Regions from separate parts of the Kitasatospora sp. NPDC092286 genome, predicted to be linked through region 2. Evidence: riboswitches for the same ligand, from Rfam matches in the RefSeq annotation. Region 2 holds a riboswitch; each other region holds the start of a gene.

Region 1 (9,850 bases), on a different contig from region 2:
CAGGGCAAACGCCAGCGCGCGGACATAGACCAGCTCTTCTCCGGCCTCGAAGCGCACGACGACGTCATCGGCTTCGTCTGGTTCAACATCGTCAAGCGGGCGGACTGGCGCGTCGAGGCCGTCCCGGACACCCTCGCCGCCTTCAGGCAACGCGTGGCCGACCCCCGCTACGGCTTCGACATCAGGAACCCACGATGAGCGCGGCCTCCGAGCCACCCCTGACCCCGGACAGCCCCGTCCCTGCCCCCGGCGGCACCGCGACGCGCGCCGGGAGCAGCCGCCCCCGGCCGGACGCGGACACCCTGCCCCGGCCCGCCGCCGAGCGGGGCACCGCCGCCCCCGAGGACGACAACCAGGCCGTCGAGCTGGCGCCGTACACCATCCCGCAGGTCCCCGCGATCGGCTGGGACCCGGCCCCCAGCCCCCGGCGCCGCTGGATAGCCCGCGGTCTGCTGCTCGCCGTGCTGATCGTCCAGGCCGCGCTCTCGCTGCGCCTGCTGGCCGCCGCGCACCCCGACGAGGCCGCGACCATGGTGGCCGGCCGCCAGCAGCTCGCCCACCTGCTGCACGGCACCGCCGTCACCTCCGACCTGGTCGGCCGGACACCCGGCTCGCCCTGGCTGTACCCGCCGCTGGCCGGCGCCGCCGCCAACGCCAACGGCATCTTCGGCGCCCGGGTACTCAGTCTCTGCTTCGCCCTGCTGACCACCGTGCTGCTGTACTCGCTGACCCGCCGGCTCTTCAACGAGCGGGTGGCCATCTGCTCCATCGCCGCCTACGCGGTGGTGCAGTCGACCGTCGTCGTCGGCTTCTACGCCGCCCCCGAGGCGCCGGCCGTTCTTCTGGTCGCCCTCGCGGCCTGGATCACGGTGTTCACCGCCCGCCGCCCGGTGGCCCTGGTCCTGCTCGCCGCACCGGCCGCCGCCCTCGCCTGCGCGGTCGCGTACGCCTCGACGCTCGCCATGCCCGCCCTGGCCGCCCTCGCGCTGGCCACCGCCTGGCCGCACCGGCGGCTCGGCCCGGCCGCCCTGCGCGCGCTGCTGCTCGCCGCCGGCACGGCCGGCGCGCTGCTCCCCTTCGGCGTACTCGGCACGATCGCGGGATGGTCCCCGGCCCGCGGCCAGGCCGGCCGCACGGTCGGCGGGATCCTCCTGGACACCGTCCAGTGGGGCGGCCTGTTCACCGTCCTCGCGGTGGCCGGCACGATCGCCTACGTCCGCCGCGAGCAGATGCACGAGTCCCCGGAGAACGGCGGCGTCACCACCACCCGGGCCCAGCGCGCGCTGCTGGGCACCGCGCTGACCGCCACCGCGCTGCTGGTCCCGGCGATCCACCTGGCGCTGGGCTCCTCCGGGGCGATGTTCCGCCACCTCGGCTTCGGGATGCTGCTCGCCGCCCCGCTGGCCGGGGTCGGCCTCACCCGGCTGGTCGGCGCGCACTTCCGCCACCCGCAGCTGGGCATCCTGGTGTGGGTCGCCCTGCTCGCGCTGGGCCTCGAACAGTCCGCGCTGCGCTACCAGAACGGGCCCGACTCCGGGCGGCTGCTCGCCGTCCTGCGGGTGCACGCCGAACCGCAGGGCCGCTACCTCACCGAGGTCGACGGACTCGCCGAGTACTACCTGGGCACCGTCAGTACACCTGAGCAGTGGGTCTCGGCGCGCAACGGGACCGACTACCGGGACGCCGCCGGGGTGCAGCACCACGGCGACGACGGCAGCGCGGCCGCCATCCGGGACGGCTGGTTCACCATGGTCGTCCTCGACAGCACCGCGCCGGCTGCCACGGACCGCGCCCTGGCGGCCGCTCTGGCCGCCGGCGGACAGTACCGGCTGATCGCCCAGTTCACCTCGCCGACGGGCGACTCCAGCACCTACAAGGTCTACCTGAAGCACTGACGCCCCGCCGAGCCTGTCCGGGCTCGCGACACGACGGCCACAACATATGGTGCCGCCACAGTCGACCGCCACTAGATGTATGCTCACTCCTGCTGTCGACGCAGGGGAACCCGGTGCGAGTCCGGGACTGCCCCGCAGCGGTGTGCGGGCCTCTGGAAGCAGGGCCCGCGAGTCCGAGTACCTGCCGGCGGCGTGCCACCGGCCTCCCCGCAGAGGCCCCGAAGCACTGCACCACGTCCGGGCCTCGCGGGCGGGCCGGGGATGACACTGTCGCGCGACGCCACCGGGCGTTCGCGCCGTGCTCCCCTGCCCCGAACGGTCCGGCACCCCGATGCACCGACGCCGATCGCCGCCAGGAGAGAGCGCCTTGACCACCGCTGCCTCAGCCACCCTGCCCGCCCAGGGTTCCAGCTTCGCCCCCGTCGACCCGACGGTCTCCGACCCCGGCGGTGCGCTGCTCCGGCTGCTGACCGACCGCAGCGCCGATCTCCCCCAGGTGGACCCCGGCCATGTCGCCGCCGCCGCGCTGCGCGGCCGCCACGCCGGCTCGGACTTCGCCGAGCTGCGCGGGCTGGCCGTGGACGCCGCCGCGTCGATGATCGCCGAGGACCCGCAGTACTCGAAGCTGGCCGCGCGCCTGCTCGCGCTGGAGATCGTCGACGAGGCGGTCAGCCAGGGCTCGGTCTCCTTCTCCGCCTCGGTCGCGGTCGGCCACGCCGAGGGCCTGATCGGCGACACCACCGCCGCCTTCGTCGCCAAGCACGCCGCGACCCTGGACGCGCTCGTCGACCCGCGGGGCGACGACCGCTTCGAGTACTTCGGCCTGCGCACCGTGCAGTCCCGCTACCTGCTGCGCCACCCGATCACCCGCAAGGTGGTCGAGACCCCGCAGCACTTCCTGCTCCGCGTCGCCAGCGGCCTGGCGGTCGGCGACAACGAGCAGTCGGTGCGCGAGGTGGCCGAGCTGTACGGCCTGATGAGCCGGCTGGAGTACCTGACCTCCTCCCCGACCCTGTTCAACTCCGGCACCCGGCACCCGCAGATGTCGAGCTGCTACCTGCTCGACTCCCCGCTGGACAACCTGGACTCGATCTACTCCCGGTACGCCCAGATCGCCCGTCTCTCCAAGCACGCCGGCGGCATCGGCCTGTCCTACTCGCGGATCCGCTCGCGCGGCAGCCTGATCCGGGGCACCAACGGCAAGTCCAACGGCATCGTCCCGTTCCTGCGCACCCTCGACTCCTCGGTCGCCGCCGTCAACCAGGGCGGCCGCCGCAAGGGCGCGGCCTGCGTCTACCTGGAGACCTGGCACGCGGACATCGAGGAGTTCCTGGAGCTGCGCGACAACACCGGTGAGGAGGCGCGCCGCACGCACAACCTCAACCTGGCGCACTGGATCCCGGACGAGTTCATGCGCCGGGTCAACGCCAACGCCGACTGGTCGCTGTTCTCCCCCGCCGACGTGCCCGAGCTGGTCGACCTCTGGGGTGCCGAGTTCGACGAGGCGTACCTGAAGGCCGAGCAGTCCGGCAAGGCCGTCCGCACCATCCCCGCGCAGACCCTGTACGCCCGGATGATGCGCACCCTGGCGCAGACCGGCAACGGCTGGATGACCTTCAAGGACGCCTCCAACCGCGCCGCCAACCAGACCGCGCTGCCCGGCCGCACGGTGCACAGCTCCAACCTCTGCACCGAGATCCTGGAGGTCACGGACGACTCCGAGACCGCCGTCTGCAACCTCGGCTCGGTCAACCTCGGCGCCCACGTCGCCGCCGGCGCCACCGCCGACGACCTGCTGAACGCGCTGGACTGGGACCGCCTGGACGCCACCGTCCGCACCGCCGTCACCTTCCTCGACCGCGTGGTGGACATCAACTTCTACCCGACCCCCGAGGCCGGTGCCTCCAACTCCCGCTGGCGCCCGGTGGGCCTCGGCGTGATGGGCCTGCAGGACGTCTTCTTCCAGCTGCGGATCGACTTCGACTCCGCCGAGGCGAAGCGGCTCTCCACCCTCATCGCCGAGCGCATCATGCTCACCGCGTACGAGCGCTCCAGCGAGCTGGCCGAGCAGCTGGGCCGCCACGAGGCGTACGGCGAGACCCGGGCCGCCCGCGGCGAGCTGCACATCGACCACTTCCCGAGCGCCGCTCCGGAGTGGGCCGACCGCTGGGCCGCCCTGCGGACCAGGCTCGCCGAGACCGGCCTGCGCAACTCGCTGCTGCTGGCCATCGCGCCGACCGCGACCATCGCCTCGATCGCCGGCGTCTACGAGTGCATCGAGCCGCAGGTCTCCAACCTGTTCAAGCGCGAGACCCTCTCCGGCGAGTTCCTCCAGGTCAACCCGTACCTGGTGCGCGAGCTGAAGGAGCTCGGCGTCTGGGACCAGCAGACCCGGGACGCGCTGCGCGACGCCAACGGCTCCGTCCAGGACCTCAACTGGCTGCCCGCCGAGGTCCGCTCGCTCTACCGCACGGCCTGGGAGCTGCCCCAGCGCGCGCTGATCGACCTGGCCGCCGCCCGGATGCCGTACATCGACCAGAGCCAGTCGCTGAACCTCTTCATGGCCGCGCCCACCATCGGCAAGCTCAGCTCGATGTACGCGTACGCCTGGAAGGTCGGTCTGAAGACCACCTACTACCTGCGCTCGCGCCCGGCGACCCGGATCGCCCAGGCCGCCTCGGGCGCCGCCCGCGCCGCCGCCCCCGTCCCGGTGGCGTCCCCGACCCTCACGCCGGAGGAGGAGGCCGCCCTGGCCTGCTCCCTGGAGAACCCCGAGTCCTGCGAGGCCTGCCAGTAATGTCCGACGATCGCCAGAAGATGCTGCTCGACCCCGGCTTCGAGCTGACCCTGCGCCCGATGCGCTACCCGTCGTTCTACGACCGGTACCGCGACGCGATCAAGAACACCTGGACCGTCGAGGAGGTGGACCTGCACTCCGACGTCGCCGACCTGGCCAAGCTGAGCGAGGGCGAGCGCCACCTGATCGGCCGGCTGGTGGCGTTCTTCGCCACCGGTGACTCGATCGTCTCCAACAACGTGGTGCTGAGCCTCTACAAGCACATCAACTCGCCCGAGGCCCGGCTCTACCTGTCCCGGCAGCTGTTCGAGGAGGCCGTGCACGTCCAGTTCTATCTGACGCTGCTCGACACCTACCTGCCCGACCCCGAGGACCGCGCGGCGGCCTTCGACGCGGTGGAGAACATCCCCTCCATCCGCCAGAAGGCGCAGTTCTGCTTCAAGTACATGAACGCGGTCGACCACATCGACTCGCTGCAGACGAAGGAGGACAGGCGGGCGTTCCTGCTCAACCTGATCTGCTTCGCGGCGTGTGTGGAGGGGCTGTTCTTCTACGGCGCGTTCGCGTACGTGTACTGGTTCCGGTCGCGTGGTCTGCTGCACGGCCTGGCCACCGGTACGAACTGGGTGTTCCGCGACGAGTCCATGCACATGGACTTCGCGATGTCGGTCGTGGACACCGTTCGCGAGGAGGAGCCCGACCTCTTCGACGACGAGATGGCCAAGCAGGTGACGGAGATGCTGGAGGAGGCCGTCGAGGCCGAGCTCCAGTTCGCCCAGGACCTGTGCGGCGACGGCCTGGCCGGCATGAACACCGAGTCGATGCGGCAGTACCTGGAGGCCGTGGCGGACCAGCGCCTCGCGCGGCTCGGTCTGCCGATCCGGTACGGGTCGACCAACCCGTTCGGCTTCATGGAGCTCCAGAACGTGCAGGAGCTGACCAACTTCTTCGAGCGCCGGGTGTCGGCGTACCAGGTGGCGGTCGAGGGCTCGGTCGCCTTCGACGACGACTTCTAAAGAAGAAGACGAGACGACGCTGCCCCGCACGGCCTGTGGCCGTGCGGGGCAGCGCTGTTGGTTCAGAGGGACGGAAACTCCCCGCCCTTGACCCCGGCGAGGAACGACGACCACGCCTCGGCCGCGAACAGCAGCGCGGGCCCGTCCGGGTCCTTGGAGTCACGTACGGGCACAGCGCCGATCAGACCACTGGCCACCTCGATGCAATCGCTCTGTGCGCCGGAGTAGGAGGACTTGCACCACTCAAGTCCGGCAGCGGAAACAGACGGCAGGAACATACTCACCATTTCTAGACCTTGTCCTTTGCACGCTCGATGAGTGCGGCCGATTCGGTGCGCGGCAGCGACTCCGCCAGAGCACGGCGAAACAGGTTGGTGTACTTGAACACTTCCTCCGGCTCCTCGATGTAGAGCGTGCTGAGGAGGCTGTCGACGTACACCACATCCGTCTCTGTCGCCTCGGGGAAGCTCAGGATGGCAACAGGGCCGAAGAGTGCAGCGTGAACGTCAGATTCCTCCGGCAGGACCTGGACGTTGATGTTCGGCTGTTCGGCACTCGCCATCAGGAAGTCGAGTTGCTCCCGCATGACCGACCGGCCACCAATCCGATGCTTCAGCACGGATTCCGAGAGAACGACCCACATGCGAAGTGGCGCCTCCCGCGTCAGCACTGCCCGCCGTTCCTGACGAACCTTCGTGAGCCGCTCGACCTGCTCCGCGGTCGCATCCTCTATCTGGGCACGGACCACCGCACGCGTGTAGTCCTCCGTCTGCAGCAGTCCCGGCACCAGGAACGTCTGGATGCTGTACATGTCCGACGCGTCGGATTCCAGCGCGATGTAGTCGGCATAGAGCGGCGACAGCGTGTCCGAGTAGCGGTCCCACCATCCACGCAGACGACCTTCGCGCGACAGTGCCTCCAGCCTGCTGCGGGTCGCCGACTCCACCACCCCGTACAGGTCGAGCAGCAGCCGAAGATCCACCAACCGAATCCCTGACTGCGCGGCCTCGATTCGACTGATCTTGCTCTCGGCGCAGGCAAGCTGCCGAGCCGACTGGGCAATCGTCAGATCCGCTTCCGCCCGCAGCTCCTTGAGCGTTCGAGCCAGCCGTCGCTGCCGAACTGTCGGATTCCGGTTCACGGGCACCGTCGCGACCTCCCCACTTCTGTGATCTGCCAGTCTGCCCTCCCCTGCCACCCGACAACAATCTTTGACCGGTTCCAAAGTGGGGACTTGCACTTTGGAAGCCCCCAGGAGCATGCTACTCAACGTAGCTCACCATTCGACACAGCGTGATGATTGTGGGCTCATCACCCGGGCATCCCCATGCCTTCTTCAGTCGTCTTCACCCCTCACCCCTCAGAGGTGGCGCCGCCATGCCTGAAACCGTCTCCCCCGCCCCCACCGAACACGCCTGCTGGCTCCCCCGGCACCGAAAGTCCGCCGGCGCGGCCCGCCAGGAGCTGCACCACTTCCTCGCCCACCACCAGGGCGTCGAATACCTGCTCTACACCGGCGAGTTGCTGCTTTCCGAGCTGGTCGCCAACGCCGTGCAGCACGCCCGTACGCCCCAGGGCCGCCTGATCCAGATCCGTTTCGGACTCTCCGAAAACCTCCTGCGCATCGAAGTCCACGACGCCGACAGCGAGAAGCCCGCGCTCCGAACCACCTCCACCTCCGACGAATCCGGCCGAGGGCTGTTCCTCGTCAAGGAGTTGGCCGCCCAGTGGGGCTGCTGCCCGCGTGCGGGCGGCATCGGCAAGTTCATCTGGTGCCACATCTCCGCCCCCGCCGAGGCCGCCGCGTGAACGCCGTGCGGGCCGAGATCACCGGCATCATGCTCCCGACCGTCTTCCCGAGCCTCGACCACGCGCTCCCCGTCCTCTGGGAGCACGTCCGAACGCGCCCGATCCGCGCGGCCCACCGCGACTTCATCCGCCTCTGCATCGGCCCCGGCGGCGGCGACGGTGTCGCCCGCTGCCTCACCCGCGGCGGCCTCTGGAGCATGACCCTCTGCATCGGCGAGCTCACCGACTGGACCGCCCACCCGATCACCATCACCACCCACCAGCCCTGAACTCCCCCGCCCCGCCCGCGGGGCCTGCACCTTGCTTCGACGCCGCACCACCACGGCCGAGCCACAGCCATCCGTTCCGGCGGACCCTTGCCCCCCGCAAGGGTCCGCCACAGAAGCGGCACCGTCGTAGCTGAACTTTTGAGTGCCTGTTCGAAGTTGAGCTGGTTTCCAGTATCGGAAACGCGAACCTCTTGCCTGCGCCCGGCTCAACTCGGGAGCATCGTCGGGAGACCGAGCGAGGAGACAACGTGGAGCTGACACGGCTTGTGGGTTCCTGCGACGAGGGCGAGTGCCCGACGCTCTACCTGACGGACCGAGGCACCCTCGCCGTCCAGGGCGAGCATCTGACCGAGCACGATCTTAAGATTCCGGCGCACGAGACGCTGGTCGAAATTCCCATTGAACTCGTTCGAAAGGCCATCCGTGACAACCTCATCTAGGACCCTCGGAGACTGGTTCTCGAATTTCAATCGAGAGGCGTTCCGGCTGGAAACGCTGGACGACTACAGCCAGTCCGGCGGAGTGGACGCCTATCACGCCTTCCTCGCAGGCGAGGAGCAACCGGAGGGCTACAAGTCCGCTGGCTGGGTCACGACCGTAGCCGATGCCACCCAGGCCGGTAAGCGCATGTATCGGGTGCACGTCCTCTCTCGCCCGCTCACGGATTACCTCCGGTTCGAGCTCGCGTGGGGATACCACCGCAACATGGCGGCTGGTGAAGAGTTCTTCATCCTCGACACCACAGGCCAGGAGAACCCTGTTCCCGAGGCGCCGGACTTCTGGCTCTTTGATGACGAGACCGTTGCCGAGATGAACTATGACGGCAACGGAAAGTATCGCGGAACTGGATTCCTCACCGGCAGCCGGATCGCCCAGTTCAAGGCATACCGTGACATTGCGATGGCGAAATCCGTCCCGTTCACGGAATGGTGGGCCGAACACGGCGAGTGAACAGAACACGGCTCGGGGCAGCACTGCGGGAACTTCGGCAGGCTTCTGGCAAGGAAGCCAAGGCCGTGGCCCGTGGCGCTGTCATGTCCCCGAGCAAGTTGAGCAAGATTGAAACTGGCAAGGTACCACCCACCGTCGCAGACGTGGAACGCATCCTTACGGCCATAGGCGTGTCCGACGAGGTCAAGGCCGAGTACATGGCCGCTGCGAGAGCCGAGGCCACGGAGACGACGGCCTGGCGCCTGATCCGACGTCTGGGGCACCACCGCAAGCAGCAGCAGATCAAAGCGCTGGACGACTCGACCGAGCTTCTTCGCGTGTTCCAGCCGTCTCTTGTTCCTGGGCTGCTTCAGACCCCCGAATACGTGCGAGCCGTATTCGGGAGGAAAGACCTCAGTGAGGAGCAGCTGTCTCGGGCGGTTTCAGCGCGGCTTGTAAGACAACAGTCCCTCTACGACGCCACCAAGACGCTGCAGTTCGTCATCACCGAGCCCGTTCTTCGCTGGCGCCTCGTTCCCGCCGCGATGATGGCCGGACAGCTGGACCGCATCATCTCCGCTTCCCGCCTCGGCCATGTCGACATTCGGGTCGTTCCGCTGGCTGCACCTCAGTCCGACGTGCCGGCGCACTCCTTTGTCATCCGCGATGACCGCATGGTCACGGTCGAGACCGTGCACGCTGAGGTAACGGTCACCGACCCGCGCGACATTGAGGTGTACGTGCGGAAGTTCAACGGGTTCTCCGACGCCGCCGTGTCCGGCGACGTGATGCGGCACATGCTCGAAGACATCCGGGACGAGTTCCTGGGGGACCAGGAAGGCGCCCCGTAGCACCTCCCATCTCACCGCCAACGCTTGGCAAATGGTTCCGACGGCCCCCTTGCTCCTCGCAAGGGGGCCGCAGGAAGTCAGCCGTATGGTCCCCCTGAAAATCCACAACGCCTTTGTGGCGCTTCCTCGTTGGCCGGCAGGATTCCTGGGCGAGATCTTCAGTCCAGAACGGGAAACGCCTCCCTCCCACCGGGACAGGGCTTCATGCAGATCCCTGGCATCGTGACCAAGAAGCCGAGGGAGTAGCGATGGACAACAGGTCGGATTCAACACGGATCGCGGG
Region 2 (9,850 bases):
GAGCTGGTCCGGGGGTTCGTCACCGAGCGGCTGGGCTCGATGTACGCGCCCGCCGCCGTGCACGTCCTCGACCGGCTGCCGCTGACCGAGGCGGGCAAGCCCGACCGGAAGCTGCTGCGGGCCACGCTCGGCCCGGACCACGGACAACCGGACCAGGGATAAATGGTCGGCGGGTCGAAGGGAGGGCGCGCTAGCATCCGGTGCCGATCAAGGAGAAGGACGTGCACATGGGTGAGGACCAGCGGACCGGGACGCGGCTGGAGCTGTCGTACCGACCGACCGCGGAGGATTTCCGGGAGGCGCTGACCGCCCGGGCGAAGATCTCCGCCACGGGCCGGCGGACCCGTTGGCTGCTGACCGTGGCGGCGGTGTGCGCGGTGGTCGGCTCCGTCCTGTCCGTGACGTCGGGCGAGGGCGTCAGCTCCTCACTCGTCGTGATGCTCCTCGTCACCCTGCTTCTGCTCGCCCTGCCGTGGCTCCAGGCGCGGCAGTTCCACCGCCTGACGGAGGGCAAGGGGGAGTACCGGGCCGTCGTCGACGACTCCGGCGTCACCGTCAGCACCGAGCAGTCGTCGAGCACCCTCACCTGGCAGGCCGCGCCGCGCTTCGTCGAGACGCCCCGGCTCTTCGTCCTGCTGAGCGGTGACCGGAACGCCTCCTGCCTCACGCTGCTGCCCAAGCGGGGCATCGCCGAGGGCGCCGACGTCGACCGGCTCCGCGCCGTCCTGGACCGGCACCTGTCCAGGGCCGGGAAGCCCTAGCTGTTCTGACCCGGGCGGCGGGTGAACGCGACCCGGGTGCGGCGGTCGCCGGTGCGGACGGTGAGGCCGTGTTCCGGCAGGCCGGCCGGGTCGCCGCCGTCGGCGAGCCAGAGGGCGACGGCGGCGCCGAGCAGGAGGGGGTCGAGGTGCGGTGTGGCCGCACCCCAGGGGCGTTCGGCGTGGGCCTCCAGCAGCAGGCCGCCGCGGAGCCGCAGCAGATGGCGGGCCTTGCCGAGAGCGGCCACGGCCACGCCGAGGCCCGGCAGTTGGGCCGCGGTGTCGGCGAGCCAGCGCTCGGCGGGCAGTTCGGCGCGGACTTCGGTACGGGCCATCACCTCGGCGCTGTGACGCAGCGCGAGCGTCGGCTCCTCGGCGCTGACCGCGTAGCTGCCCCGGGCCTCGCGGTGGTCCGGGCCGACCGGGTAGCGCCGCAGGCGGACCTCGGTGCCCCGGCGCTCCCCTTCGACGTCGTACGCCGTCGGGCCGGGCAGGGCCGTGGGCAGCGGGACCGGTCGCGGGTACGGCGGCTGGCGAGGTTCGTCGTCCGGTTCGTCCACCTGCCGCAGATAGGAGTAGAGCAGCGGGCGCAGCAGCCGGGCGGACTGGCCCTGCCGGCCGAGCGAGCGGTCGGTGATCGGGCGCAGCGCGGCCCGGTCCGGCTTCGCCAGGGCCTGTTCCAGCTGGGTGAGCAGGTCGCCGTCGGGGTCGAGCGGCGGCGCGGCCTGGCCGAAGGCGTAGGTGGGGGAGCGGGGGTCGAGTTCGTCGGCGCCGGTGGCGACGAGCAGGGTGTGGCGTTCCAGGGCGGCGCCGTAGAAGGAGACCGAGCCGTGGTCGCCGATCAGGCAGTCGGCCGCGACGAGGGCGGCCTGCCAGCCCTGGTCGGGCGGGACGAGCCGCAGTCCGGACCGTTCGGCGGCGGCGAGCAGCGCCGCGGGGTCGTGCCGGGCCCAGATGTTGGGGTGCAGGACGACGGCGACGGTGTACTCGTCGGCGGGGAGCCGGCCGACCAGACGCAGCGGCAGGTCGGGGTGGCGTCCGAACAGGGAGTGCTCGCTCCAGGTCGAGTTGACGACGACCAGGCGGCGGCCGTCCACGGCGCCCAGCGCGGCGCGGTACCCGTCCCGGCCGTCCAGGCTGCGCAGCATCCGGTCGAAGCACGGGTCGCCGACCACGCGTGCGCGGGGCAGGGCCTCGGGGCAGGAGATCCGCAGCCGGTCGAGCTGCTCCTCGTGGGAGAGGCCGATCACCGCGGGGAACACCCGCCCCCAGTGGGTGAGTTCGCGGCGGGAGAGGCCGGCGGCGGAGACGGTGTCGCCGGTGGACCGGGTGACCAGGCGGTTGTAGCCGGCACCGTGCGGCAGCACGATCAGCGGGGCTTTCAGCCGGGCCATCGAGCGGTGCACCGCGCAGGCGACCGCGAGGTCGAACCGCCGCCGGGTGGCCTCGCGCCAGTCCAGCACGGTGATGCCGGTGAGGCCGGCGAGGAAGCCGTCGAGCCCGGTGGCGAACGCGGAGCCGGGGTTGACGGTGAGGTAGAGGCGGATGCCGTCCTGGCCGCGCAGCAGGGTGAGCACGTCCAGTACCCGGGTGGCGGAGGTGAGGGTGCGGGCGACCGCCAGCACGCGGGCCCTGACGGGCCGGGTGTCCCAGCGGTCGTCATCGGGCCAGGCGCGGGCCTGCGGGCGGAACGGCACACGAAGATCGTACTGAACCGCCCCTGGCCGGGGGCGGTTGTCCGGCTGTCCCCGAGGGCCGGTCAGCCGGCGGCCGCGGAGGGCTCGTGGTGCTCGGCGGCGGCACACGAGTCCAGCAGGGGGCGCATGCCGTCGTCCACGAGCCGGTAGCGCACCACGCGGCCGTCCTTGTCGCCGCTGACCACGCCGGCCGTGCGCAGCAGGCGCAGGGCCTGGGAGACGGCCGGGTCACGCATGCCGGTGGCGACCGCGAGGTCGGTGACGGCGAGCGGGCCTGCCCGGTGCAGGGCGAGCAGCAGGGCGAGCCGCCCGGGGTCGGCGAGCAGCGAGAACCGCTCGGCCCAGGACCGGACGTGCGCGGTGTCGCCGATCGCGGCGATGGCCTCGCAGACCCGGTGTCCGTCGATGGTGCGGTGGCCCGCGCGGTCGGCCGGTACGAGATGCATGGCCCCATTCTTGCAGTCCGCGTCCTGTGATTCTGAACACCTGCGCAGGTGCGCAGCCTTGCAAGGGTGTCCCACGGGCCCTACGGTGTTCCCCGCCGTGGTGCTCGGGAAGACCGGTGACGGATCCTCAGGGATCCCAGTCCGGAGCGGCCCTCGCCACTGTGATCGGGGGGAGTCGTCCGTACCCACGACGCCACTGGGCGCCTCGCGCGCCTGGGAAGGCGGGTACGGGAGCCCCGTAAGCCAGGAGACCGGCCACGGCATCTCACGAAGCCATTCCACGAGGTGCTGGAGCGTGATCCGAAGATGACCCTGCCCGAAACCGCCACCCCGGCGACACCGTCGGTGTTGCCCACTTTCCGTTGGAAACGCCAGGACACCATCCGCACGGCCGGGCTGATGGGGGTGATCCTGGCCATGCACGTGGCGGCGTTCGGGACGCTCATATTCCTGGTGGCACCGCACGAGTACACGGTCGGCACCCAGGTCTTCGGTGTGGGCCTGGGGATCACCGCCTACACCCTCGGCATGCGGCACGCCTTCGACGCCGACCACATCGCGGTGATCGACAACACCACCCGCAAGCTGATGGCGGACGGCAAGCGGCCGGTCTCCGTGGGCTTCTGGTTCGCGCTCGGGCACTCCTCGATGGTGGTGCTGATGGCCGCCCTGGTGGCGGGCGGGGCGCAGCTGGCCAACACGCTGATGGACGACGACTCCACCACCCACAAGTGGCTGGGCGTGGTCGGCACCACCGCCTCCGGTGCCTTCCTCTACCTGATCGGCGCGCTCAACCTGGCCGCCCTGCTCGGCATCCTGAAGGTGTTCCGGTCGATGCGGGCCGGCCGGTACGACGAGGCTGAGCTGGAGGAGCACCTCAACGCGCGCGGCTTCCTCGCCCGGGTGCTGAACCGGGCGACCCGCTCGATCACCCGGCCCGGCCAGATGTTCCCGGTGGGCATGGTGCTCGGCCTCGGCTTCGACACCGCGACCGAGGTGACCCTGATGGTGATGGCCGGCTCCGGCGCGGCGGCCGGTCTGCCCTGGTACGCGATCATCTGCCTGCCGCTGCTGTTCGCGGCGGGGATGAGCCTGTTCGACACGCTGGACGGGACGTTCATGAATTTCGCGTACCAGTGGGCGTTCGCCAATCCGGTGCGCAAGGTGTACTACAACCTGACCATCACTGGGCTGTCGATCGCGGTGGCGTTCATCATCGGCACCATCGAGCTGGTCGGGGTGCTGCACGAGAAGCTGGACCTCACCGACCCGGTCAGCGGGTGGATCGCCGACCTCTCGCTGGACAACGTCGGCTATGTGATCGTCGGCCTGTTCGTGGTGGTCTGGGTCGCGGCGATCGCCTACTGGCGGCTGGCCGGGGTGGAGCGGCGCTGGTCCCCGCAGACCCAGCACGCGGGGGCCCGGCCGACGCCGGCCGGGGAGGCCACGGAGGCCACGGAGGCCAAGGCCTGAGCCGGGCGCGGCCCGGCCCCGGCCCCGGCCCGGTCGGGCCCGCCCGACGGGCGGATCGGGGCGGCGCTCCGTAGGCTCGACGCATGGCTGATGCGTACGCGGGTCGGCGGGAGCGGCTGAGGGAGCACTGCGGTGCGACCGGGGCCGACGCGGCGCTGATCACCAGGCCGGCGAACGTGCGCTATCTGACCGGGTGCGCGCCCTGCGGGGCGACGCTGCTGCTCACCCGGGAGCGGGCGCTGCTGGCGCTGCCGGACGACCTGCCGCCGGACGACACCGGGGAGCACCTGCTCGGCGAGGACCTCACCCAGGTCCCGGTCGCGGCGGGGGAGGACACCGCGCTGGCCGCCGCCGCGGCCGCCGGGCGGCTCGGCGTGGACGACCTGGCGGTGGAGGAGCACGACCTGACGGTCACCCGGCACCGGTCGGTGGCGGGCCTCGCCGAGGGGGTCAGACTGGCGGGCCTCGGACCGGTGGTCGAGCGGCTGCGGGTGGTCAAGGACGAGCACGAGATCGCCGACCTGCGGATCGCCGCCGAGATCGCCGACCAGGCGCTCGGCGAACTGCTGGAGTCGATCCTGGTCGGCCGCACCGAACGGCACCTGGCGATGGAGCTGGAGCGCCGGATGATCGACCACGGTGCGGACCGGGCGGCCTTCCCGGTCTCGGTCGGCACCGGCAGCCACTCCGGTCAGCAGGCCCACCAGCCCACCGACCGCCGGGTGGAGGAGGGCGATTTCCTCACCGTCGTGCTCGGCGCCCAGTACCGGGGCTACGGCGTCTCCACCGCCCGGACCTTCGTGATCGGCGCCGCCCCCGCGCCCTGGCAGGTCGAGCTGCACCGGCTGGTGTTCCGGGCCCAGCGGGCCGGACGGGAGGCGCTCGGGCCTGGCGTCGAGCAGTGCGTACCCGACCAGGCGGCCCGGGCGATCCTCCAGGCGGCCGGGCACACCGAGCCCTCCCCGCACCCGGTCGGGCACGGCATCGGGCTGGAGATCCGGGAGGCGCCGCGCCTGGGCCCGTCGGACATGGGTAAACTGGACAGCCGCGTGCCGGTCACCGTCGGCCCGGGAGTCCACCTCCCGGGTAAGGGCGGTGTCCGGATCGAGGACACGCTCGTGGTGCGCCCCCTCGAAGAGGGCGGGCCCGAGCTGCTCACCATCACCACCAAGGAGCTCCTCGCCCTGTGACCCGCGGCCGCCCGGCGGCTGCTGCGGGCGGCAGGACGCAACCCTTGGTTCCTTGACAGCTATATCCAGGAGTTAGTGCGCCCGTGGCTTCCACGAACGATCTCAAGAACGGCATGGTCCTCAAGCTGGAGGGCGGCAAGCTCTGGTCCGTCGTCGAGTTCCAGCATGTCAAGCCCGGCAAGGGCCCGGCCTTCGTGCGCACCAAGCTCAAGGAGGTCCTGACCGGCAAGGTCGTCGACAAGACCTTCAACGCCGGCACCAAGGTCGAGACCGCCAACGTCGACAAGCGCGGCATGCAGTTCTCGTACAAGGACGGCGAGAACTTCGTGTTCATGGACACGGACACCTACGACCAGGTGACGATCGAGCCCGCCGTCGTCGGCGACGCCGCCAAGTACCTGCTGGAGGGCTTCGACGCCCTGGTGGCCATGTACGAGGGCTCCCCGCTGTACATCGAGCTCCCGGCCTCGGTCGAGCTCGTGATCTCCCACACCGAGCCGGGCGTCCAGGGCGACCGCTCGACCGGCGGCTCCAAGCCGGCCACCCTGGAGACCGGCGCCGAGATCGCGGTGCCGCTGTTCATCGTGACCGGTGAGAAGATCAAGGTCGACACCCGCGACGGCAGCTACCTCGGCCGGGTGAAGTAAGTCCGTGTCGGCCGCACGCAGCAAGGCCCGTACCCGGGCCTTCCAGATCCTCTTCGAGGCCGACCACCGCGGGGTGGACCCGCAGCGCGTCCTCGCCGACTGGGTGGCCCGCGCCCGGGAGCCCAAGCCTGACGAGGGCACCCCGCAGGTCGGCGAGTACACCATGGAGCTGATCGAGGGCTACGTTCAGCACGCCCGCCGGATCGACGACCTGATCTCGCAGTACGCGGTGGGCTGGACGCTCGACCGGATGCCGATCGTGGACCGCAACGTCCTGCGGCTCGGCGCGTACGAGCTGATCTGGGAGGACGGCGTCCCGGACGCGGTCGTCCTGGACGAGGCCGTGGAGATCGCCAAGGAGTTCTCCACGGACGACTCCCCGGCGTTCGTCAACGGTCTGCTCGCCCGCTTCCTGGAGCTCAAGCCGAGCATCCGCCGCTAGGGATCGTCCGACGAACCCTGGGCACACCCCGACGCACGGCCGCCGGACCGGAAACGGTCCGGCGGCCGTCGTGCGTTCCGGACGGGTGGCGTATGTTGGGGCTACTCATCGGTAACCCCGCAGTGAAGGGCAGGCCACCCCCATGACCACGGCGACCCGCAGCGAGTTCGACCAGGGCATCGCCCTGACCCGGCACCCGGACGAGCCCGGCCGCTACGACGGTGAGCTGGGCGCCGGCTGGCAGATCGGCGGCGGCGTCAACGGCGGACTGCTGCTCGCGATGGCCGGCCACGCCCTCGCGCTGGAGCACGGCGAGCACACCGACCCCGTCTCGATCAGCGGCTACTACCTCTCCGCCTCCCACCCCGGCCCGGCCACCGTCCGCACCGAGGTGCTCCGTACCGGCCGCGGCCTCTCCACCGGCACCGCCTCGCTCAGCCAGGACGGCGTCGAGCGGCTGCGGGTGGTCGCCAGCCACGGCGACCTCGCCACCGCCGACGGCGAGGTGCGCACCACCGCCCGGCCGCCGCAGCTGCCCCCGCCGGACCGGTGCATCGGCATGGAGCACGCCCCGAAGGAGCTGGTCCGGCAGGCCGCCCTGCTGGACCGCTTCGACCTGCGGCTGGACCCGGCCACCGTCGGCTGGGCGCTCGGGCAGCCGTCCGGCACCGGCCGGATCCAGGGCTGGTTCAAGCTCGCCGACGGCCGCGAGCCCGACCCGCTGCTGCTCCTGCTGGTCGCCGACGCCCTGCCGCCGGTCACCTTCGACCTCGGCCTGCCCGGCTGGGCGCCCACCGTCGAGCTGACCGTCCACCTGCGGGCCAGGCCGGTGCCCGGCTGGCTGCGGGTCACCCACGCGACCCGCAACCTGGCCGGCGGCTACTTCGAGGAGGACGCCGAGGTCTGGGACGAGTCCGGCCGCCTGGTCGCCCAGTCCCGCCAGCTGGCCCGGGTGCCGCGCCCGGCGTGAGGCCCGGGGCGGACGCCCCAAGCCGCGCCTCACGGTCGGTTACAGTCCTGTGACACGCCGTACGTGTGCGGCGCGCGGGGCGGGGGAGGACAACGGTCAGCGGCACGCCCGCCGCTGACCGTCACCCGTCCAGGACGCCCCAGGAGCCACCGATGAGCCGCAACGGCCGCACCCGCCGCATCACCGACTGCACCGCCGGCGGCGGCCTCCGCCCCCGGCTGCGGTCGCCGCACGGGCGTCGCCGGGCCGACGCAGGCGAGCAGGCCTTTGTGATCGGTGTCCTGACCAGCGCCGCCGACTTCGAGCGGGCCCGCGCCTGGCGGCTGTCCGACGCCCCCGACTACGCGTGCTACCTGCGGGAGACCGCCGAACTGCTGGCCGAGGCGCGCCGCCGGTTCGAGACCGTCCGGGCCCGGATGTTCCACCCGCAGGACTTCGAGGAGTTCTGCCTGCTGCACGGGCTCGACCCGGTCGAGCCGGCCGCCCGGGACCGCTACCTGGTCAACCCGCCGCTGCAGACCCAGCTCCTGGCCTACCAGGGCGAGGAGCTGGCCGGGGACTTCGTCCCGCGGCTGGCCCGGGCCCGGGAGAACGGGCTGACGCTGCGCCACGCCGACCTGCTGCTCGACGGCGGGCTCTACGACGAGCGGGGCCGCGGGGTCCGTGAGGCCTACCAGCGCGGGGCCGAGGTCTTCCGCCGGATGCTGGTCGGCGCCGGCCCCGGCGTGTACGAGCTGCGCCTCGCCGTGGACGCGCCGGGCGGCCGGCTGACCGTCGCGGCCCGGGTGCTGCAGTGGGAGGACGGCGTGGTGCGGATCAACGACGAGGACCTCGACCTGCTCTGCGCGGTGCTCTGCACGGGCCTGGCCAGGGAGCTGCCGGGGCTGGCGGTGCTGCACGGCTCGCAGGGCTCGGCGGAGGCCTGCGGGGAGTACCGGCCCTCGGCGTGGGCCTGGGCCAGCGGCGGGCAGGACTGGGCGCCGGCGGCCGGCCCGGTGCGGCTGGACGGGGTGGCGGCGGAGCCGGGCTACCGGCTGGACACGGTCTGCTGAATCCCGGCGCGCGCCGTCCGGACGCACGACGGCGCGGCACCCGTGAATCCGGGTGCCGCGCCCTGGCGCATTCACCGTCTCCGCTGGTGGGAGCCGGTGCGGCGGGACTTAGCCCGCCTCCTCCTCACGCACCGCACGGCGCGCGTCGGGGTTCAGCACGCCCCACGAGATCAGCTGCTCGGTGAGGATCGACGGCGACTGGTCGTAGATCACGGCCAGGGTGCGCAGATCGTCCTGGCGGATCGACAGCACCTTGCCGTTGTAGTCGCCGCGCTGGCTCTGGATGGTCGCCGCGTACCGCTGCAGCGGACCGGCCTTCTCGGAGGGCACCTGGGTCAGTCGCTCCAGGTCCAGCACCAGGCGTGGCGGCGGTTCGGCCGCACCACCGGGCGTACCGCCGGGCAGGAGCTCCTGCACCGGGACGCCGTAGAACTCCGCCAGCTCGGCCAGCCGCTGCACGGTGACCGCACGGTCGCCGCGCTCGTACGAGCCGACGACGACTGCCTTCCAGCGCCCCTGGGACTTCTCCTCGACACCGTGCAGGGAGAGACCCTGCTGAGTGCGGATCGCTCGGAGCTTGCCTCCGAGTTGCTTCGCGTAGTCGCTGGACATTGATCTCCCCGGACGAGATTGCTTCGCGTTCAGTGGTGGGTCACGGGCGATTGCCGACGCCGTTACCGGTGGGTCCGACGTCCGTCTCGTAACTCACTGTGAGGTTACGTAGAGTGAGGTAGTTGCGTCAAGCCGAATGGGGCAGTCGTGCGAATGGTCCGCATCGGTGATGCGTCCGGCGCGTTAACCCGATGAAGCGGAATGATGGACGTCTGTTTGCCGGAGAGCGCGCTGGTAGGATGACCGAAGCCCACGCCGCATCGGCGGGGGCGATCCCAGACATCCTTTAAGGCCCGTCCCGTGAGGCGGGGAAGGAGGTCCGCTTCGGCATGACCGCAGACCACGAAACGACGCCGCGTCCGCCGCACCAGGTGCTGGACGGTACGGACATCACCCGGGTGATCACCCGGATAGCGCATGAGATCGTCGAGCGCGCCAAGGGCGCGGAGGACGTCGTCCTGCTCGGCATCCACACCAGGGGCGTCCATCTCGCCCGCCGCCTGCACGCCAGGCTGGCCCAGATCACCGGCCGCGAGATCCCGCTCGGCACCCTGGACATCACC
Region 3 (9,850 bases), on a different contig from region 2:
GCGGCATGAGCGCCAGCCAGGCGCCCCAGACGGCGGCGAGCACACCGACGACCAGCGACAGTGTGCGCAGCACCTCGTCTCGCCAGAGGAAGCGCAGCCCCTCGGCGATCCGGCTGTTGACCGAGACGGGAGCCGCGTCCGGGGCGGGCCCGTCGGCCCGGAAGTGGCCCACCAGCAGGAGCAGGGCCAGGGCAGCGACCGCGTAGGAGGCGCTTATCAGCCCCAGCGCGAGACCCGTCCCGGCGGCCAGCAGCAGCCCGCCGATGAAAGGCCCGGCGAACTCCTGCCCCACGGTCTCGGCCCCCACCATCCAGACGTTGGCGCGCTGCCGGCCCGCTGCCGGCACCGCAGCCGGTACCAGAGCGGAGGCGGAGGTCGAGGCCAGTACGTCGGCGACGCCGAGGATCACCCCGGCGGTGAAGAGCTGGCCGAGCGTGAGGGCACCGGTAACGGCTGAGACGGTGAGCCAGCCCATCGCAGCCAGCCGCATCCCATTTGCGCCCCAGAGCAGCCGCCGCCGGTCGAAGCGGTCGACGATCACGCCGATGTGCAAGGCGACAAGCAGCCAGGGCAGCGTGAGGGTCAACGAGACGGCGGTGACCTGGGCGGGAGAGCTGGTGAGCTGGGCGGCGAGCAGGGGGAGGGCCATCTTCATCACGCCGTCGGCGAGGTTGGTCGCGGCGGTGAAGCCGACCAGGACAGCGGTGTTGCGGCGACCAGGGTCTGGTGGGGCGCAGGGCCCCAGTGTCGACGTGCCGAGGCTTTTGTCGGTCTGCGTTCGTTCAGGCACCGCTGTGGCCATGACCATCCCCTAACTACCTAACGCTTTAGCCGGTGAGATCACTTTGACGTACACCCCCGCCATCGCGCAACCGGTAAAACGTTTAGGCGGTAGAGTGGTGGAAACCTGTAGGAGGTGACCCGCAATGCTGGAGCCACCGGCCTCAGCCGTCCTGGTGGAGGCGTTCGCCAACACGGTCGACGTGGAAGAGGCACATGATGAGATCGCCACCCCGGCCGGACTGGCCGACTGGCTGAAGGACCGCGGCCTGCTCGACGCACCCTGCGAGATCCCCACCGAAGTGCACGAGAACTATGTGACCCTTCGCGCAGGCATCCGCGAGGAGTTGGGCGCCCATGTCGGCGACACCCCCGACGCGGAACTGCTCGCCGCGGCGGACCGGGTGCTGGCCGAACACCCTGTGCTGGTCACGGTGCGCGGCTCACTGACCCCTGCGGCGGAGCTACCGGCGGAGTGTGGGCCGCTGGCCACGCTGGCGATCGCGTGGAGTGAGCTGGTCACGACCGGGGATGCTGCCCGACTTAAGCGCTGCGCAGAGCACACCTGCGGTTGGGCTTTCTGGGATGTGTCGAAGAACCGCAGCCGCCGCTGGTGCTCGATGAAGGTGTGCGGGAACCGCAACAAGAGCCGGTCCTACGCGTCCCGGCAACGGCAGACGATCTAGCCGTCGGTCGGCCGCGTTCCTGTGCTGGATATCCAACCTGCCCGCCGGCATCCCGGCCCGGGATCTGGTCCGCCTCGCGAAGTTACGGTGGCGCATCGAGCACGACTACCGCGAGCTGAAGACCACCCTCGGACTCGACCACTTCGAAGGCCGCTCATTCACCGGCTGGCACCGCCACGTCACCCTCGTCACCGCCGCCCACCTGTTCCTGACCGAACGGCGGACCTGCCCAAAAGTCCCTGCCAGGGCCTGACCCTCTACCAGGCCCTGGACCTCCTCCAACATCTGCTGGCCACCTGGACCGGAACCTGCCCCACCTGCCGACAACCCACCCCATGGCAGCCCTGCGACACCACCTAACAAAGCCCTACTAGCGAGCCGGGAAGGAGTCCAGAGCAAGATCCCATCGGTCGGCCTCGCGAAGCAGTGCTGCAGTATCCAGCCGCATCTCCACGAAGTGCTGGTAGATGTCCGCCCCGTCATCTCCCTGCTGCCATGGGGGCGCTGCCTCAAGGGAGAGGTGAACACGAATCACTGCCCCGCTGTCGCTTCGATCAGCGAGGCTCACGGCAAGGACCGGTTCGACGAACCATGTGTCCGGAGACAGCCAGCCTTCGGCATCGGGCCCCGTCACCGCCACCGTCCCGGCGGCCACCGCCCGCAGCCACGCGGACACCTGACGGGCTTCATGAGCCAGCAGACATGGATCAGCAAAGGACCAACTGCCCTCGGGAGTGGCCACCGACCCGCCAATGACCAGCCAGTTGTCGTCGTAGGAGTCGCCTCGGACCGCAGCAAACTGATAGCGCAACGGACGGAGCTCAACGCTGCTCGCGTGATCACTCAAAAGCACGGCCACAGGTTGTCACGGCCCCGCAGCTCAGTGCGGCTCATTAAATGATCACCTGGATCGGTCCGCTGTATCAGACGTCATGCCTTGCCCCGTCGAAGGCGTACGTCCGGACCGGGTCAAGGTGCAGCTCGTATGGCCCGGAGCAATCTGCGGCGAGAGTGGCGATCCGGACCCCACACGGGCAGGCTCGGTTGGGTCCTTCGGTTCCGTTCGGGCCGCAGCAACTGGTGCTGTTCTCCCACCCTGGCAGCGGCTGCAGGCCGGGGGCGTCATCAGGGTGGACAACGACCGTGTCGCGGACGCCAGCCGAGACGACGAAGCCTTCCTCGGTGGCCATGAGCGGTCCCCGAGGATAGCCCGGTACCGGGTTGTCTTGGTCTTCCTGCCGGACGAAAGGCGCTCCCCACGGCTCGCGCTCGATCGCATAGTGACCCCGCGGCACAGTCGGAGACGCCTGGCGTGCTCCCTTGGGCCGAGCACTGTCGAGGTCCGGGACGATCGGAACGTCGGACAGCGCCGTCAAGTCGGGCGTGAGCGCAATGCCGCACTTGGAGCAGTAGAAGACCGTCATGAGACCCGTTGTAGTCGCAGATCCATAGGCTCCGCACCTCCAATTCGCCTCGGCCGCCTACCATTGCCGACAGCGAACCCGTCTGCATGACGACCTATCTGACTGCACGAGCGTGCGGGTTCACCGGCCTACCCCTTCACGATTCGGCGAACTCGCCCTCTTTGCCGCCGGCCGGCTGGAACGCACCGAATGGCATCCGGTGCCCCCGCCGCTGCGGGACGGCGGCATCGGCACCTCCGGCTGTGCCGACCCGGTCGAGCTGAGCCTGCGCGACCTCGTCCTGCTGATGCTGACGACGAGCGACAACGCCGCCACCGACGTCGTCCTGCACCGGGTCGGCCTCGACCGGGTCAACGCCCTGCTCGCCGGGCTCGGCCGCGACCGGACCCACCTGGTCGGCGGCTGCGCGGACCTCATCGGCTCACTGCTCGCCGACCTCGGCGCCGCCGACGAGGAGGAGGCACAGGCCAGGCTCGCCGCCCTCACCCCCGCGCAGACGATGGCACTGTCGGTCTGCGTGCCCGAGCGCACCACCCGGGGCACCGCCCGCGACACGGCCGAACTCCTGGCCCAGATCTGGCGCGACGAGGCGGGCCCGGCCGAGGCCTGCGCCGAGGTCAGGTCGGTGATGGGCCGTCAGATCTGGCCGCACCGGCTCAGTTCGGGCTTCGAGGACGGCTACCGGATCGCCGGCAAGACGGGCACCCTGCCCGGCTGGCGCAACGAGGCCGGGGTGGTCGAGCACCCCGACGGCGGACGGTACGCGGTGGCGGTGTTCACCCGGGCCGAGACGCCCCGGCAGCGTGACCCCGGCGCGGACCGGGCGATCGGCCGGGCCGCCCGGATCGCGGTCGACGCACTGCGGGCGACGGCACCGTCCACCCCGGAGCCGTCGTCGGTGGTGAACCCGCCTACTGTGACCGCATGATCCCGACCGTGCGGGCCGTCCTCGGCCGCATCCTGACCGACCTGGGATCGACGCTGGTCGAGGTCGTGGCCGGGGACCCCGACCCGGTCCGACCGGTCGGCGGGGTGCTCATCCACGACCCGATGGACGAGCCCGCGCGGCTGCCCGGGGCCGTCGTCCTCGGCGTCGGCGTCGCCGGTGCGCCGGCCGTCGCCGCCCTGGTCGAGCGGGCGGCCGGCCTCGGCGCGGCCGCCGTGATCGTCCGCTCGCCGGTCGCCGTCGACGACACCGTCGCCGTCGCCGTCGCCGGGAGCGGCGTGCCCGTCCTCGGCCTCACCCCGGGCGCCTCCTGGGCCCAGGTCGCCGCCCTGCTGCGGGCCCTGCTGGCCGTCGACGAGTTCGCGGGCGAGGACCTGGCGGGCGCCGGGGAGGACGTCGGCGGCCCGCTCTCCGGCGATCTGTTCGCCCTCGCCAACGCGATCGCCGCCCTCCTCGACGGGCCGGTCACCGTCGAGGACCGCGGCGGCAAGGTACTCGCCTTCTCCAGCCGCCAGGACGAGGGCGACCCGGCCCGGATCGCGACCATCCTGGACCGCCAGGTCCCCGCCGAGAAACTCCGCGACCTGGAGGCCCGGGGCGCCTTCCACGCGCTCTACCGCAGCGAGGGCCCGCTCTACGTCGACGGCGTCGCCGACAAACCCCGGGTGGCGATCGCCGTCCGGGCGGGCGGGGAGATCCTCGGCTCCATCTGGGTGGTCGTCCAGGACCGCCTGGGCCCCGACGGCGAGCACGCCCTGACCGAGGCCGCGAAGGTCGCCGCCCTCCACCTGCTGCGCCGCCGGGCCGGCGAGGACGTCGGCCACCGGCTCCGCGCCGACCTGCTGGCCACCGTCCTCGAAGGCGGCGCCGCCGCACCGCAGGCCGCCGCCCGGCTCGGGCTGACGGCCCAGCCCGCCTGCGTCCTGGCCCTGACGGTGCTCGGCGACTCCTCCGCCCCCGACCTGCTCGCCGCCGGCCACCGCTCCGGCGAGGCGCTCGCCCTGCACCTGGCCGCCGTCCACCCGCGCGCCGCCACCGCCTCGCTCGGCGGTGTGACCTACGCCGTCCTGCCGAGCGGCTCCGACGAGGCGGCCGTCCGGGTCGCCGACACCTTCCTCTCCCGGATCGCCCCCCGCGTCCCGGCGGTCATCGGCCTCGGCCGGCTCGCCGCCCACCCCGGCGAGCTGCCCCGCTCACGGGCCGACGCCGACCGCGCCCTGCGGGTGCTCACCGCCGGCGGCACGCCGCACCGCGTCGCCCATCTCTCCGACGTCTACGTCGCGTCGCTCCTCCTCGAACTCGCCGACCGGGTCCACGCCGAGGACGACCTCCCCGACAACCCCGTCGCCCGCCTGCGGGCCTACGACGCCGAACACCACAGCGCGCTCACCGAGACCCTCGCGGCCTGGCTGGACACCTTCGGCGACGTCGTCGCGGCCGCCGCCGCCGTCCACATCCACCCCAACACCTTCCGCTACCGGCTCAAGCGCCTCGCCGAGGTGGCGGACCTCGACCTCGCCGACCCCGGGGCCCGCTTCGAGGCCATGCTCCACCTCCGCCTCACCCCGCCCACCCCCTGACCGGGGCGCGGCTCTGCGTACGGGCCGCGGGTCGCCGCTCGGGGGAGCTTCGGGGCGGAGCCGGAGGGAGCGGCACCCTGGACTTGCTAGGACGTCCGACTATATGGTCGTGGACAAGGCCCGCAGTGCAGGGAAGCCGGTGTGAGTCCGGCACGGTCCCGCCACTGTGACCGGGGAGCGCGTCACCGCAGTACCAGCCACTGGCAGCCGGCCGGGAAGGCCGGGTGGCGCGCGCTGATCCGGGAGTCAGGATACCGACTGCGGGTGTTCCGTGTTGTCCACGAGGATGGAGCAAACACGCATGGCACCGGTCTGTGTCCTTCCTGGCCCTGGTGATCCTGCGACGGTCGCGGCACGCACGTCACCCTGACGGCTCGCCGCGCCCGGCAGCACCCGCGTCCCGCACACCTGCGTGTCGGGCGGGCGTGCCGCCGTGCCCCGGTTCCCTCGGATCCCACCTGACATCCTGACGAGAGCAGGCTTGTGATGGTCCGTGAACTCACCCATTTCATCGGCGGAAAGCATGTCCCGGTACGTCCGGGGTGTTCGGCGACGTGTACGACCCCAGCACCGGCACGGTCCAGGCACGGGTACCGCTCGCGAGCCGGGCCGAGACCGAGGCGGCGATCGCCGACGCCGAACAGGCCCAGACCGAGTGGGCCGGCTGGAACCCGCAGCGTCGCGCCCGGGTGCTGCTGCGCTTCCTGCAACTCGTCGAGGCCGAACGCGAGCCGCTGGCCCGACTGCTCTCCGCCGAGCACGGCAAGACCGTCGCCGACGCCCACGGCGACCTGCAACGCGGCCTGGAGGTGGTCGAGTTCGCCGCCGGCGTGCCGCACCTCCTCAAGGGCGAGTTCACCGACGGCGCCGGCCCCGGCATCGACGTCCACTCGCTCCGCCGGCCGCTCGGTGTGGTCGCCGGCATCACCCCGTTCAACTTCCCCGCGATGATCCCGCTCTGGAAGGCCGCACCCGCCATCGCCTGCGGAAACGCCTTCCTCCTCAAGCCGTCCGAACGCGACCCCTCGGTGCCGCTGCGGCTGGCCGAGCTGTTCCTGGAGGCCGGCCTGCCGCCGGGCGTGCTGAACGTGGTCAACGGCGGCAAGGAGGCGGTCGACACCCTGCTCGACGACCCCCGGGTGCAGGCCCTGGGATTCGTCGGGTCCACGCCGGTCGCCCAGTACGTGTACGCCACGGCGGCGGCCCGCGGAAAGCGGGCGCAGTGCTTCGGCGGTGCCAAGAACCACCTGATCGTCATGCCCGACGCCGATCTCGACCAGGCCGCCGACGCGCTGATCGGTGCGGGCTACGGTTCCGCCGGCGAGCGGTGCATGGCCATCTCCGTCGCGGTGCCGGTGGGGGAGGAGACCGCCTCCGCCCTGGTCGCCAGGCTCACCGAGCGGATCGCCGCGCTGAAGGTCGGCGCCGCCCACGATCCCGAGGCCGATTTCGGCCCGCTCGTCAGCCGGGACGCCCTGGAGCGGGTGCGCGGCCTCCTGGACCTCGGCGTCCAGGAGGGCGCCGAACTGGTGGTCGACGGACGCGAGTTGACCGTGCCCGGGTACGAGGGCGGCTACTTCCTCGGCGCCACGCTCTTCGACCGCGTCACCCCCGGGATGCGGATCTACCAGGAGGAGATCTTCGGCCCGGTCCTGTGCGTGGTCCGCGCCGCGGACTACGAGGAGGCGCTGCGGCTGCCGAGCGAGCACGAGTACGGCAACGGGGTGGCGATCTTCACCCGGGACGGCGACACCGCCCGGGACTTCTCCCGGCGGGTGAACACCGGTATGGTCGGTGTCAATGTGCCGATTCCGGTGCCGGTGGCGTACCACACCTTCGGCGGCTGGAAGCGCTCCGGGTTCGGCGACCTCAACCAGTACGGGCCGGACGCGATCCGCTTCTACACCCGGACCAAGACCGTCACCTCGTGCTGGCCCTCCGGGGTCAAGGAGGGCGCGAGTTTCACCATCCCCACGATGGGCTGAGGGCCGCTGTGCACAGGGAACTGACCGAGGATCAGCTCGCCATCGTCTCGACCACCAGGGACTTCGCGCAGGAGTGCCTTGCCCCGTACGCGGTGGAGTGGGACCAGAACAAGCACTTTCCCGTGGACGTCCTCGCCAGGGCGGCCGCTCTCGGGCTCGGCGGCGTCCACGTCCGCGAGGAGTGCGGCGGCTCCGGCCTGACCCGGCTGGACGCCGTCCTGGCCTTCGAAGCCCTCGCCACCGGCTGCCCCTCCATCGCCGGCTACACCTCCATCCACAACATGGTCGCCGGGATGATCGACCGCCACGGCACACCCGGGCAGCGGGCCCGCTGGCTGCCGGGCCTCTGCTCGATGCGCGACCTGGCGAGCTACTGCCTCACCGAGCCGGGCGCCGGCTCGGACGCCGCCGCACTCACCACCCGCGCCCGCCGCGACGGCGACCACTACGTCCTGGACGGCGTCAAGCAGTTCATCTCCGGCGCCGGGTCCTCGCAGGTGTACGTGGTGATGGCCCGCACCGGTGGCGAGGGGCCGCAAGGCATCTCCGCGTTCGTCGTCGAACGCGGGGATCCGGGACTCTCGTTCGGGCCCAACGAGCGCAAGATGGGCTGGAACGCCCAGCCCACCCGCCAGGTGGTCCTGGACGGCGTCCGGCTGCCCGCGGACCGCCTGCTCGGGGTGGAGGGCGGAGGTTTCCGGATCGCCATGAACGGCCTCGACGGCGGCCGGCTCGGCATCGCCGCCTGCTCCCTCGGCGGGGCCCAGGACGCACTGGAACGGGCCACCAAGTACCTCGCCGAACGGGAGGCGTTCGGCGCCAGGCTCCTGCACGCCCAGGCCCTGCAGTTCCAGCTCGCCGACATGGCGACCGAGCTGGAGGCCGCCAGGTCGCTGCTCTGGCGCGCCGCCACCGCGCTGGACGACGGCGACCCGCAGGCCCCCCACCTCTGCGCGATGGCCAAGCGCTTCGCCACCGACACCGGTTACGAGGTCGCCAACCGCGCCCTCCAACTGCACGGCGGCTACGGCTACCTCGCCGAGTACGGCGTCGAGAAGATCGTCCGCGACCTGCGGGTGCACCAGATCCTCGAAGGGACCAACGAGATCATGCGCGTCATCGTCGCCCGCGGCCTGACCGGGGCCGCCTGATGAACACCGGGACGGAACAGGAGGACGTCCTCCTCGAACGCGAGGGCCGGATCGGCCGGATCGTCCTCAACCGGCCGAAGGCCCTCAACGCGCTGACCCACCCGATGGTCCGCCGGATCGACGAGGCCCTCGCCCGCTGGGAGCAGGACGAGACCGTGGCGGCCGTGGTCATCACCGGCGCGGGGGAGCGCGGCCTCTGCGCGGGCGGGGACATCCGCGCCATCTACGAGGACGCCCGGGCCGGCGGCACCGCCTCCCTCGGCTTCTGGCGCGACGAGTACCGCCTCAACGCCAGGATCGCCCGCTACCCCAAGCCGTACATCGCCGTGATGGACGGCATCGTGATGGGCGGCGGAGTCGGAATCTCCGCCCACGGCCGTGTCCGCGTCGTCACCGAACGCACCAGGATCGCCATGCCCGAGACCGGCATCGGCTTCGTCCCCGACGTCGGCGGCACCTACCTGCTCGCCCTCGCCCCGGGCGAACTCGGCACCCACCTCGCACTCACCGCCGCGACCGCCGGACCGGGCGACGCGCTGCTGTGCGGACTGGCCGACCTCCTCGTCCCCGCCGCGAAGCTGCCGTCGTTCCTCGCCGCGCTCACCGAGGAGGAGGTCACCGCCGCGGTGCACCGCCACGCCGCTCCCGTCCCCGCCGGCCCGCTCGCCGCACAGCTCGACTGGATCGACCACTGCTACGCCGCCGACACGGTCGAGGAGATCCTCGACCGCCTGCGCGCCAGCGGGGAGGGCGCGGCGAAGGAGGCCGCCGAGCAGATCGCCGCCAAGTCGCCCACCGCCCTCAAGGTGACCCTGCGCTCGCTGCGCCGGGCCCGCCGGCTCGGCCCGCTGGAGCAGGTCCTGGACCAGGAGTACCGGGTCTCCAGCGCGGCCCTGCGCTCGCCCGACCTGGTCGAGGGCGTCCGGGCCCAGGTGATCGACAAGGACCGCTCCCCACGCTGGTCGCCACCGGCCCTGGAGGCCGTGACCGAGGACGACGTGGACCGCTTCTTCACCCCGCTGGGCCCGCAGGAGCTGGGCCTCGGCACCACCACCGCATGGGAGGAACGCTGGTGACCATCCGCACGATCGCCTTCGTGGGACTGGGCAACATGGGCGGCCCGATGGCCGCGAACCTCGTCAGGGCCGGCCACCGGGTGACCGGCTTCGACCTCGACCCCGACGCCCTGCGCCGCGCCGAGGCGGCCGGCGTGCCGGCCGCCGCCTCCGCGCCGGCCGCCGTGGCCGACGCGCAGCTGGTGATCACCATGCTGCCCGCGGGCCGCCAGGTCCTCGACC

The links. A riboswitch is a leader RNA that binds a small molecule or an ion and turns the genes downstream of it on or off. The one in region 2 is predicted to bind cobalamin.
Region 1: linked by a shared signal. The riboswitch ahead of ACIQIB_RS09105 (ribonucleoside-diphosphate reductase subunit alpha) and the one ahead of ACIQIB_RS21840 (HoxN/HupN/NixA family nickel/cobalt transporter) in region 2 are both predicted to bind cobalamin.
Region 3: linked by a shared signal. The riboswitch ahead of ACIQIB_RS05865 (CoA-acylating methylmalonate-semialdehyde dehydrogenase) and the one ahead of ACIQIB_RS21840 (HoxN/HupN/NixA family nickel/cobalt transporter) in region 2 are both predicted to bind cobalamin.

The regions. Positions count from the first base shown of each region.
Region 1 is NZ_JBIVRD010000007.1:54,538-64,387, forward strand. It holds gene ACIQIB_RS09095 (glycosyl hydrolase) at 1-198, shown strand, start outside; gene ACIQIB_RS09100 (glycosyltransferase family 39 protein) at 195-1,895, shown strand; cobalamin riboswitch at 1,968-2,099, shown strand; gene ACIQIB_RS09105 (ribonucleoside-diphosphate reductase subunit alpha) at 2,263-4,692, shown strand; gene ACIQIB_RS09110 (ribonucleotide-diphosphate reductase subunit beta) at 4,692-5,708, shown strand; gene ACIQIB_RS09115 (DUF397 domain-containing protein) at 5,771-5,995, opposite strand; gene ACIQIB_RS09120 (helix-turn-helix domain-containing protein) at 5,998-6,855, opposite strand; gene ACIQIB_RS09125 (ATP-binding protein) at 7,086-7,517, shown strand; gene ACIQIB_RS09130 (hypothetical protein) at 7,514-7,786, shown strand; gene ACIQIB_RS09135 (hypothetical protein) at 8,035-8,226, shown strand; gene ACIQIB_RS09140 (DUF6879 family protein) at 8,210-8,737, shown strand; gene ACIQIB_RS09145 (helix-turn-helix transcriptional regulator) at 8,734-9,567, shown strand.
Region 2 is NZ_JBIVRD010000021.1:32,312-42,161, forward strand. It holds gene ACIQIB_RS21820 (AMP-binding protein) at 1-162, shown strand, start outside; gene ACIQIB_RS21825 (YcxB family protein) at 201-761, shown strand; gene ACIQIB_RS21830 (hypothetical protein) at 758-2,455, opposite strand; gene ACIQIB_RS21835 (metalloregulator ArsR/SmtB family transcription factor) at 2,518-2,901, opposite strand; cobalamin riboswitch at 2,983-3,176, shown strand; gene ACIQIB_RS21840 (HoxN/HupN/NixA family nickel/cobalt transporter) at 3,208-4,374, shown strand; gene ACIQIB_RS21845 (aminopeptidase P family protein) at 4,458-5,564, shown strand; gene efp (elongation factor P) at 5,648-6,211, shown strand; gene nusB (transcription antitermination factor NusB) at 6,216-6,653, shown strand; gene ACIQIB_RS21860 (thioesterase family protein) at 6,796-7,623, shown strand; gene ACIQIB_RS21865 (hypothetical protein) at 7,776-8,675, shown strand; gene ACIQIB_RS21870 (transcriptional regulator) at 8,784-9,287, opposite strand; gene pyrR (bifunctional pyr operon transcriptional regulator/uracil phosphoribosyltransferase PyrR) at 9,617-9,850, shown strand, end outside.
Region 3 is NZ_JBIVRD010000004.1:1,146-10,995, forward strand. It holds gene ACIQIB_RS05835 (MFS transporter) at 1-745, opposite strand, end outside; gene ACIQIB_RS05840 (CGNR zinc finger domain-containing protein) at 927-1,466, shown strand; partial or broken gene ACIQIB_RS05845 (transposase) at 1,492-1,719, shown strand; gene ACIQIB_RS05850 (hypothetical protein) at 1,837-2,319, opposite strand; gene ACIQIB_RS05855 (serine hydrolase) at 3,003-3,818, shown strand; gene ACIQIB_RS05860 (PucR family transcriptional regulator) at 3,815-5,416, shown strand; cobalamin riboswitch at 5,504-5,694, shown strand; partial or broken gene ACIQIB_RS05865 (CoA-acylating methylmalonate-semialdehyde dehydrogenase) at 5,903-7,401, shown strand; gene ACIQIB_RS05870 (acyl-CoA dehydrogenase family protein) at 7,410-8,552, shown strand; gene ACIQIB_RS05875 (enoyl-CoA hydratase/isomerase family protein) at 8,552-9,628, shown strand; gene mmsB (3-hydroxyisobutyrate dehydrogenase) at 9,631-9,850, shown strand, end outside.